Regions from separate parts of the Streptomyces sp. NBC_01012 genome, predicted to be linked through region 1. Evidence: predicted binding sites of a transcription regulator. Region 1 holds the regulator's gene; the other holds the start of a gene.
What was found. The regulator HrcA, encoded in region 1, represses chaperone genes, less so after heat shock. The targets are predictions, from matches to a motif close to TTNGCACTCNGNNNNNCNGAGTGCNAA.
Positions count from the first base shown of each region.

Region 2: the regulator HrcA is predicted to act here: its motif matches at 1,971-1,997, upstream of groES (co-chaperone GroES).

Region 1 covers NZ_CP108688.1:5,394,125-5,398,556, forward strand. The annotation lists gene OG623_RS24125 (MBL fold metallo-hydrolase) at 54-776, opposite strand; gene hrcA (heat-inducible transcriptional repressor HrcA) at 941-1,957, shown strand; gene dnaJ (molecular chaperone DnaJ) at 1,958-3,097, shown strand; gene OG623_RS24140 (nitronate monooxygenase) at 3,230-4,303, shown strand; gene OG623_RS24145 (16S rRNA (uracil(1498)-N(3))-methyltransferase) at 4,300-4,432, shown strand, end outside.
Region 2 covers NZ_CP108688.1:3,021,514-3,025,945, forward strand. The annotation lists gene groL (chaperonin GroEL) at 1-1,407, opposite strand, end outside; gene groES (co-chaperone GroES) at 1,507-1,815, opposite strand; gene OG623_RS13310 (polysaccharide deacetylase family protein) at 2,100-3,032, opposite strand; gene OG623_RS13315 (THUMP-like domain-containing protein) at 3,156-4,379, shown strand; gene OG623_RS13320 (hypothetical protein) at 4,380-4,432, opposite strand, start outside.

The DNA.
Region 1 (4,432 bases):
GCCCGTTCACGACACGCCGTTCATGGCACGGCGAAGCGAGCCGTGCACGCCGTTCACGACACGCCGAAGCGGGCCGCCAGCTGATCGCGCTGCGCCCGTACGAACGCCGCGTCCACCACCGCCCCGTGCCCCGGCACGTACAGCGCGTCCTCGCCGCCCAGTTCCAGCAGCCGGTCGAGCGCGGCGGGCCAGCGCGAGGGGACCGCGTCGCGTCCCGCCTGCGGCTCGCCGGACTCCTCGACCAGGTCGCCGCAGAGCATCACGACGGGGGAGCCCGGCACCAGGACCGCCAGGTCATGGCCGGTGTGGCCCGGCCCCACATTGGCCAGCAGCACCTGGAAGCCGCCGCCGAGATCGAGCGTCCACTCGCCGCTCACCTGGTGCCTCGGGACCACCAGGACGTCCGTGGCCGCCGTGGCGTCCGCCTCGCTCATGCCGTGCCGTACGGCGTCGGCGCGCAGCTCCTCGGCACCCCGCCCCAGCAGTTCCGCCGTGCCGACCGCCCCGTAGACCTCCGCCCCGGAGAAGGCGGCGGTGCCCAGCACATGGTCGAAGTGCGGATGGCTCAGTGCGATATGCGTCACCCTGCGGCCCAGCAGTGCCTCGGCCTGGGTGCGCAGTTCCGCTCCCTCCCGGAGCGTCGCACCGGTGTCGTAGAGCAGGACGCCGTCCGTCCCCGCGACCAGTGCGGCGGTCGCGTCCCAGCCGGGGAGGCGTCTGCGTCCCGTACCGTTGCCCAACCGCTCCCAGCCGAACTCTTCCCAAGAGGCGTCCATACGGCGACGCTATCGGCAACGACCTGCGTGTCCCGTGACGGGCGTGGCCGGTCGCCCTTGCCCCGGGCCCACCTCGCCCCCGTACACTGGCCGGGGGATCGCTGGCACTCGAACGCACAGAGTGCCAGGCAGACGCCGGAGGACCACAGCTGGAGGTGTGCGCGGTGCTCAGCGAACGCAGACTCGAAGTGCTGCGCGCCATCGTCCAGGACTATGTCGGCACGGAGGAGCCCGTCGGCTCCAAGGCGCTCACGGAGCGGCACAGCCTCGGGGTCTCCCCGGCGACTGTCCGTAACGACATGGCGGTGCTGGAGGACGAGGGCTTCATCGCCCAGCCGCACACGAGTGCGGGGCGTATTCCGACGGACAAGGGCTACCGGCTCTTCGTCGACAGGCTCGCGGGTGTGAAGCCCCTGTCGTCGCCGGAGCGCAAGGCCATTCAGAATTTCCTCGACGGCGCGGTCGACCTCGACGACGTCGTGGGCCGCACGGTCCGGCTGCTCGCGCAGCTGACCAGGCAGGTCGCCGTCGTGCAGTACCCCTCGCTGACCCGCTCGACGGTCCGGCACGTGGAGCTGCTGTCGCTTGCCCCGGCCCGGCTGATGCTCGTCCTCATCACGGACACGGGCCGGGTCGAACAGCGTATGATCGACTGCCCTGCACCGTTCGGAGACACCTCGCTGGCCGATCTGCGGGCCCGGCTGAACAGCCGGGTCGTCGGACGGCGCTTCGCGGACGTCCCGCGGCTGGTGCAGGATCTGCCGGAGTCCTTCGAGGCCGAGGACAGGGGAACCGTATCGACGGTGCTCTCCGTCCTCCTCGAAACTCTGGTCGAGGAGACGGAGGAGCGGCTGATCATCGGCGGCACCTCCAATCTCACCCGCTTCGGACACGACTTCCCTGTGATGATCCGGCCGGTGCTGGAGGCATTGGAGGAGCAGGTCGTGCTGCTGAAGCTGCTCGGTGAGGCAACGGATTCAGGCATGACCGTACGGATCGGGCACGAGAACGCCCACGAGGGGCTCAACTCCACGTCCGTCGTCGCGGTCGGCTACGGTTCGGGCGACGAGGCAGTCGCCAAACTCGGCGTGGTCGGACCGACCCGCATGGACTACCCCGGAACGATGGGAGCGGTACGCGCAGTGGCACGTTACGTCGGACAGATCCTGGCGGATTCGTAAGTGGCCACGGACTACTACGCCGTACTAGGCGTGCGCCGCGACGCATCTCAGGACGAGATCAAGAAGGCATTCCGTAGGCTCGCCCGCGAGCTCCACCCGGATGTCAACCCGGATCCGAAGACCCAGGAGCGGTTCAAGGAGATCAACGCCGCTTACGAGGTGCTGTCGGACCCGCAGAAGAAGCAGGTCTACGACCTCGGCGGTGACCCGCTGTCCGGCTCGGGCGGCGGCGGTGGCGCGGGAGGGTTCGGAGCCGGCAACTTCGGCAACTTCAGCGACATCATGGACGCGTTCTTCGGCAACGCCGCGCAGCGCGGGCCGCGTTCGCGCACCCGGCGCGGCCAGGACGCGATGATCCGGCTGGAGATCGACCTCAACGAGGCGGCCTTCGGCACGACCAAGGACATCCAGGTCGACACGGCGGTCGTCTGCACGACCTGCAGTGGCGAGGGCGCCGCACCCGGCACCTCCGCGCAGACCTGTGACATGTGCCGCGGCCGTGGCGAGGTCTCCCAGGTCACCCGGTCCTTCCTCGGCCAGGTCATGACCTCCCGGCCCTGCCCCCAGTGCCAGGGCTTCGGCACGGTCGTGCCGACCCCGTGCCCCGAGTGCGCCGGTGACGGCCGCATCCGCTCGCGGCGCACCCTCACCGTGAAGATCCCCGCAGGTGTCGACAACGGCACCCGGATCCAGCTCGCGGGCGAGGGCGAGGTCGGCCCCGGCGGCGGCCCCGCCGGGGATCTGTACGTCGAGATCCACGAGGTCTCGCACGCCGTGTTCCAGCGGCGCGGCGACGATCTGCACTGCACGGTGACCATCCCGATGACGGCTGCGGCGCTCGGCACCCAGGTGCCGCTGGAGACGCTCGACGGGATGGAGGAGATCGACATCAGGCCGGGCACCCAGTCCGGGCAGTCGGTCCCGCTGCACGGGCGCGGCATCACGCACCTGCGTGGCGGCGGGCGCGGCGATCTGATCGTGCACGTCGAGGTCATGACCCCGACGAAGATGGACCCCGAGCAGGAGCGCCTCCTGCGGGAGCTGTCCAAGCTGCGCGGTGAGGAGCGGCCCACGGGCCAGTTCCAGCCCGGGCAGCAGGGGCTCTTCTCCCGTCTGAAGGACGCCTTCAACGGCCGCTGAACCCTGTCACCGCACCGCCCGCCGGCCTCCGTACCGGCGGGCGGTGCGGTGCGTGCGGGGCGGTGCGGCGCCGCCCCGCAGGGTACGGAGGGCTGATTCGGCACGATTCGCGGGACGTGGCACGATGCCGTCATGTCCTTGGCGCTGACGGATCTCTGCCGCTACCCCATCGTGCAGGCCCCGATGGCGGGCGGTGCCTCGCGGCCGGAGCTGGCCGCCGCCGTCGCCGACGCCGGGGGGCTCGGATTCCTCGCCGCCGGTTACCGGACGGCGGAGGGGATGTACGAGGAGACCGAGCAGCTCCGGAGGATGACCAGAGGTCCCTTCGGCGTCAACCTCTTCATGCCGCAGCCGCTGCTCGCCGACACCGGCGCCGTGGAGGTCTACCGCCACCAACTGGCCGGTGAGGCCGCTTGGTACGAGACCCCGCTCGGCGAACCGGACACCGCGGGCGACGACGGCTACGAGGCCAAGGTCGCGATCCTGCTGGAGAATCCGGTGCCGGTGGTCTCCTTCACCTTCGGCTGCCCCACCCGCGAGACCCTCGACGCGTTCGCCGCGGCCGGCACGCTCACCCTCGTCACGGTCACCTCGGCCCAGGAGGCGCGGGACGCCGAGCGGGCGGGCGCAGGCGCGGTCTGTGTCCAGGGCACCGAGGCGGGCGGTCACCAGTCCACGCACCGCGACGACCCGGAGGGCGGTCTCACCGGCACCGGGCTGCTCGCGCTGCTCGCCGAGGTCCGCGAGGCCGTGCGGCTGCCGGTCGTCGCGGCCGGCGGTCTGATGCGCGGCTCCCAGATCACGGCTGTACTCGCGGCCGGGGCCGACGCCGCCCAGCTCGGTACGGCGTTCCTGCCGTGCCCCGAGTCGGGGGCGCACCCCCTGCACAAACAGGCCCTGACCGACCCGCTGTTCACGACCACGGCCCTGACCCGGGCCTTCTCCGGCCGCCCCGCGCGGGGGCTGGTCAACCGGTTCGTACGGGAGCACGGGGCGTACGCCCCCGCCGCCTACCCGCAGGTGCACCAGGTGACCAGCGGGCTGCGCAGGGCCGCCGCCAGGACCGGGGACGCCCAGGGCATGGCCCTGTGGGCGGGCCAGGGCCACCGGATGGCACGAGAGCTGCCCGCCGGGGAGCTCGTGGCCCTGCTCGCCGCCGAGATGGATGCCGCGCGTGCGGCCATGAGCGTGAGGAGTGACCGGTGACGGCACCGGTGTTCGTCGTCGAACAGCTGCCCGGCGGAACGGAGTTCGTGCTGGAAGGCCCCGAGGGACGGCACGCGGTGTCCGTGAAGCGGCTGAACCCCGGGGAGGACGTCGTCCTGACCGACGGGC
Region 2 (4,432 bases), 2.4 Mb from region 1:
GACCTTCGAGGTGATGACGTAGCCCTCGAGGCCCGCGTTCTCCGCGATCCAGCGGAGCGGCTCGACGGCGGCGCGGCGGACGACCGCGACACCCGTGGCCTCGTCGCCGGCCTTGCCGAGGTTGCCCTCCAGGACCTTCACGGCGTGGACCAGAGCGGAGCCACCACCGGAGACGATGCCCTCCTCGACCGCGGCGCGGGTCGCGGAGATGGCGTCCTCCAGACGGTGCTTCTTCTCCTTGAGCTCCACCTCGGTGGCGGCACCGACACGGATCACGCACACGCCGCCGGCCAGCTTCGCGAGGCGCTCCTGGAGCTTCTCGCGGTCCCAGTCGGAGTCCGTGGACTCGATCTCGGCCTTGATCTGGTTGACGCGGCCCTTGACGTCCTCGGTGTTGCCACCGCCGTCGACGATGGTCGTGTCGTCCTTCGAGACGGTGACGCGGCGGGCGGTGCCCAGCACGTCCAGACCGGCCTGGTCGAGCTTGAGGCCGACCTCCTCGGCGATGACGGTCGCACCGGTGAGGGTGGCGATGTCGCCGAGCATGGCCTTGCGGCGGTCACCGAAGCCCGGGGCCTTCACCGCGACGGCGTTGAAGGTGCCACGGATCTTGTTGACGACGAGGGTGGAGAGCGCCTCGCCCTCGACGTCCTCGGCGATGATCAGCAGCGGCTTGGAGGCACCGGCCTGGATGACCTTCTCCAGCAGCGGCAGCAGCTCCTGGATGGAGCCGATCTTGCCCTGGTGGATCAGGATGTACGGGTCGTCGAGGACGGCCTCCATACGCTCCTGGTCGGTCACCATGTACGGGGAGAGGTATCCCTTGTCGAAGGCCATGCCCTCGGTGAACTCAAGGTCCAGACCGAAGGTGTTGGACTCCTCGACGGTGATGACACCGTCCTTGCCGACCTTGTCCATCGCGTCCGCGATGAGCTCGCCGACCTGCGGGTCCTGCGCGGAGAGCGCGGCCACGGCGGCGATGTCGGCCTTGTCGTCGATCGGGCGCGCGGTCGCGAGGAGGTCCTCGGACACGGACTTGACGGCGGCGTCGATGCCCTTCTTCAGGGCGGCCGGGGATGCGCCGGCGGCGACGTTGCGCAGGCCTTCGCGGACGAGGGCCTGGGCGAGCACGGTGGCGGTGGTGGTGCCGTCACCCGCTACGTCGTTGGTCTTGGTCGCCACCTCCTTCACCAGCTGGGCACCGAGGTTCTCGTACGGGTCGTCGAGCTCGACCTCGCGCGCGATGGTGACACCGTCGTTGGTGATGGTGGGGGCACCGAACTTCTTGTCGATGACGACGTTGCGGCCCTTGGGGCCGATCGTCACCTTCACCGTGTCGGCAAGCTTGTTGACGCCGCGCTCAAGGGCGCGACGGGCGTCCTCGTCGAACTTCAGGATCTTCGCCATGGGCTGAGCTGTCCTCTCAAACGAACTGCGCCCCTCGCCGCCCGGCTAGTTATTTCGCAGGGGGCCAGGGGCGCAGAACAGAAGCAAACGTTGGGTGAATTACTTCTCGACGATCGCGAGAACGTCGCGCGCCGAGAGGACGAGGTACTCCTCGCCGTTGTACTTCACCTCGGTGCCGCCGTACTTGCTGTACAGAACGACGTCGCCGGTCTTGACGTCGAGCGGCAGACGCTCGCCGTTCTCGAAGCGGCCCGGGCCCACGGCCAGGACGACGCCCTCCTGGGGCTTCTCCTTGGCGGTGTCCGGAATGACCAGGCCGGAAGCCGTGGTCTGCTCGGCGTCGAGCGGCTGGACCACAATGCGGTCCTCGAGCGGCTTGATCGCAACCTTGGAGCTGGTGGTCGACACGATCCGGTCTCCCCCTTCGGAGATCTCACGGGGTTTAACAGTCTGTGGGATGGCTCCAGGGTCGATCCGTCGTCGCGGGTGCCGGACCTGTCCTGTCGCGCGGTTGTGCTGGCACTCTCCATCGGGGAGTGCCAGCACTGAGACTATGACCGCGATTAGCACTCGGTCAAGCGGAGTGCCAATTCACCACCCGCGCGTGGCGCCGCGTCACCGGCGTACGCCCGGACAACGCGGGAGATCTCCACAGCGTTCCGCAGTTCTCCGTAGCATTCCGCAGCCTTCCGTCAGACGTAGTCCTCCAGCCTGGCCACGGCGTACCCCTTGTCCGTGACCGTCTTCATGACGTTGCGGATCATGTCCGCCATGGAGGCGTCCCAGTCCTCACGGCCCCGGAAGTGGGTGAGGATGATGTCGCCGGGGTGCAGGTCCTGGTCCTCCTCGCGCCAGTCCATGTGGTCGGGGAAGGCTTCGGCGCTCCACAGCGGCACGGCCTTGATGCCGCAGGACTTGGCGATGCGCAGGGTGTCGCCGTTGTAGTTGCCGTAGGGCGGGCGGAAGAGGACGGGGCGCTTGCCCAGATTCTTCTCGATCTTGTCCTGCGAGCCGCAGATCTCCTCGCGCTGCTCGTCCGCGGAGAGCCCCGGGAGATAACGGTGGTTGAGCGTGTGGTTGTTGAGCGTGACGCCCCTGGCCTGCATGTCCTTGAAGTAGCCGTAGTTGTCGTTGATCTCGTAGTCGCTGAGGAAGGCGCTGTACGGGATCTTCAGCTCCGACATCATCCGGAGCAGCTCGGGGTCCTTCTCGGAGCCGTCGTCCATGGTCAGGAAGACGACCCGCTCCTTGGTCGGCACGCTGGTGAAGACCGGCGGCAGCCCCTTACCGCCACCCTCGACCTCGAACCCCTTACGGGTGGTGATGTGCGGCTTCACCGCGGGCGCCACGGGCGCGACGAGCGGAGGCTTGGCCAGGCCCCACTTCTTCGCGACGGCGACCCGGGCGGCCTGCTCCCGCTTCAGCCGCGCCGCCTTGGCCTCGACGCCGGCGGGCCCTGCCTGCGGCGGGACCGCGGCCTCCGACCGCCCGGCGGTGGCTTCGGGCCCCGCGGCCGGCTTCTGCCGACCGGCGGCCCCTTCGTCCGTGGCATCGGCGCATCCGGAAGCGGCGGCGCCGAGCAGCAGGGCGACCAGGATCGCGCAGGCCGGTCTGTGCCGCTTCATGACAGATTTGTCGTTTTGTCGTACTAGTTGCATGGCGCCGCATCCTGCCACCGGGGCACCGGCCGCCCCACGCGACACATCCGGGCGGCCCGCGAGGTCCCCCGGCTGGCTCACAATGGACCCGTGAACGCCCTTCCCCCTGCCGATCGGCCCGACCCGGCCGACCCGCTCGCCGCCTTCGCCGCCCTGCGCACGCCCGAGGGCGCGGCCCTCCTGGACGAGCTGCGCGACCACGACCCGGCCAGGGAACTGGCGACCGCGACCCGGCTGCGCCGCACACATCCCGCCGCCCTCGTGTCGGCGGCGCTCGGCCAGGCGCGGCTGCGGCAGCGTGCGGTGGCGAAGTTCGGGGCGGCGGACGCGTACCGCATGTTCTTCACCCCGGACGGCGTGGAACAGGCGACCCGCACCTCGGTCGCCGGCTACCGCGCGGGGCGGTTCGCGGAGCTCGGCGTACGGAGCGTGGCCGACCTGTGCTGCGGCATCGGCGGCGACGCCATCGCCCTGGCCCGTGCGGGCATCTCGGTCCTGGCGGTGGACCGCGATCCGCTCACCGCCATGGTCGCCCGTGCGAACGCCGAGGCGCTCGGCATCCAGGACCTCGTCGAGGTCCGGTGCGCCGACGTCACCGAGGTCGACACCTCCCCGTACGACGCGGTCTTCGTCGACCCGGCGAGGCGTGGCGGGCGGGGCCGCATCTTCGACCCCGAGGCCTATTCTCCGCCGCTCTCCTGGGCGACCGGGGCCGCGCTGAAGGCCCCGCGCGCCGCGCTGAAGATCGCCCCCGGCGTCCCGCACGAGGCCATCGAACCGGGGGCCGAGGCCGAGTGGATCTCGGACGGCGGCGATGTGAAGGAGGCCGTGCTCTGGTTCGGCGACGGCTTCACCCCCGGCGCCTTCCGGGCCACGCTGCTCCCGTCGCGCACGACGCTCGTCTCCGAAGGCCCGCTCCCCGCACCGCCGGTCGGCCCGGTCGGCCGGTATCTGCACGAGCCGGACGGCGCCGTGATCCGCGCCCATCTGGTGGCCGACATCGTGGAGCGGTGCGACGGCAGGCTGATCGACGAGACGATCGCGTACGTCACGAGCGACAGGCCGTACGCGTCCGAAGCGACCGCCGCCTACGAGATCACCGATCAGCTGCCCTTCAACATGAAGAGGCTGAAGGCGCTGCTGAGGGAGCGTCAGGTGGGTGTCCTGACCGTCAAGAAGCGCGGCTCACCGGTCGAACCCGAGGAGCTGCGACGGAAGATGAAGCTTCAGGGCCCGCACGCGGCCACCGTCTTCCTGACCCGGGTGGCCGGGGCTCCGACGATGCTGCTCGGGCAGCCGGTGCGGCAGGCCTGATCAGCCGCGCACCGTGACCAGCGGGTCCGCCGGTACCCCGGCGAGCACCCGCA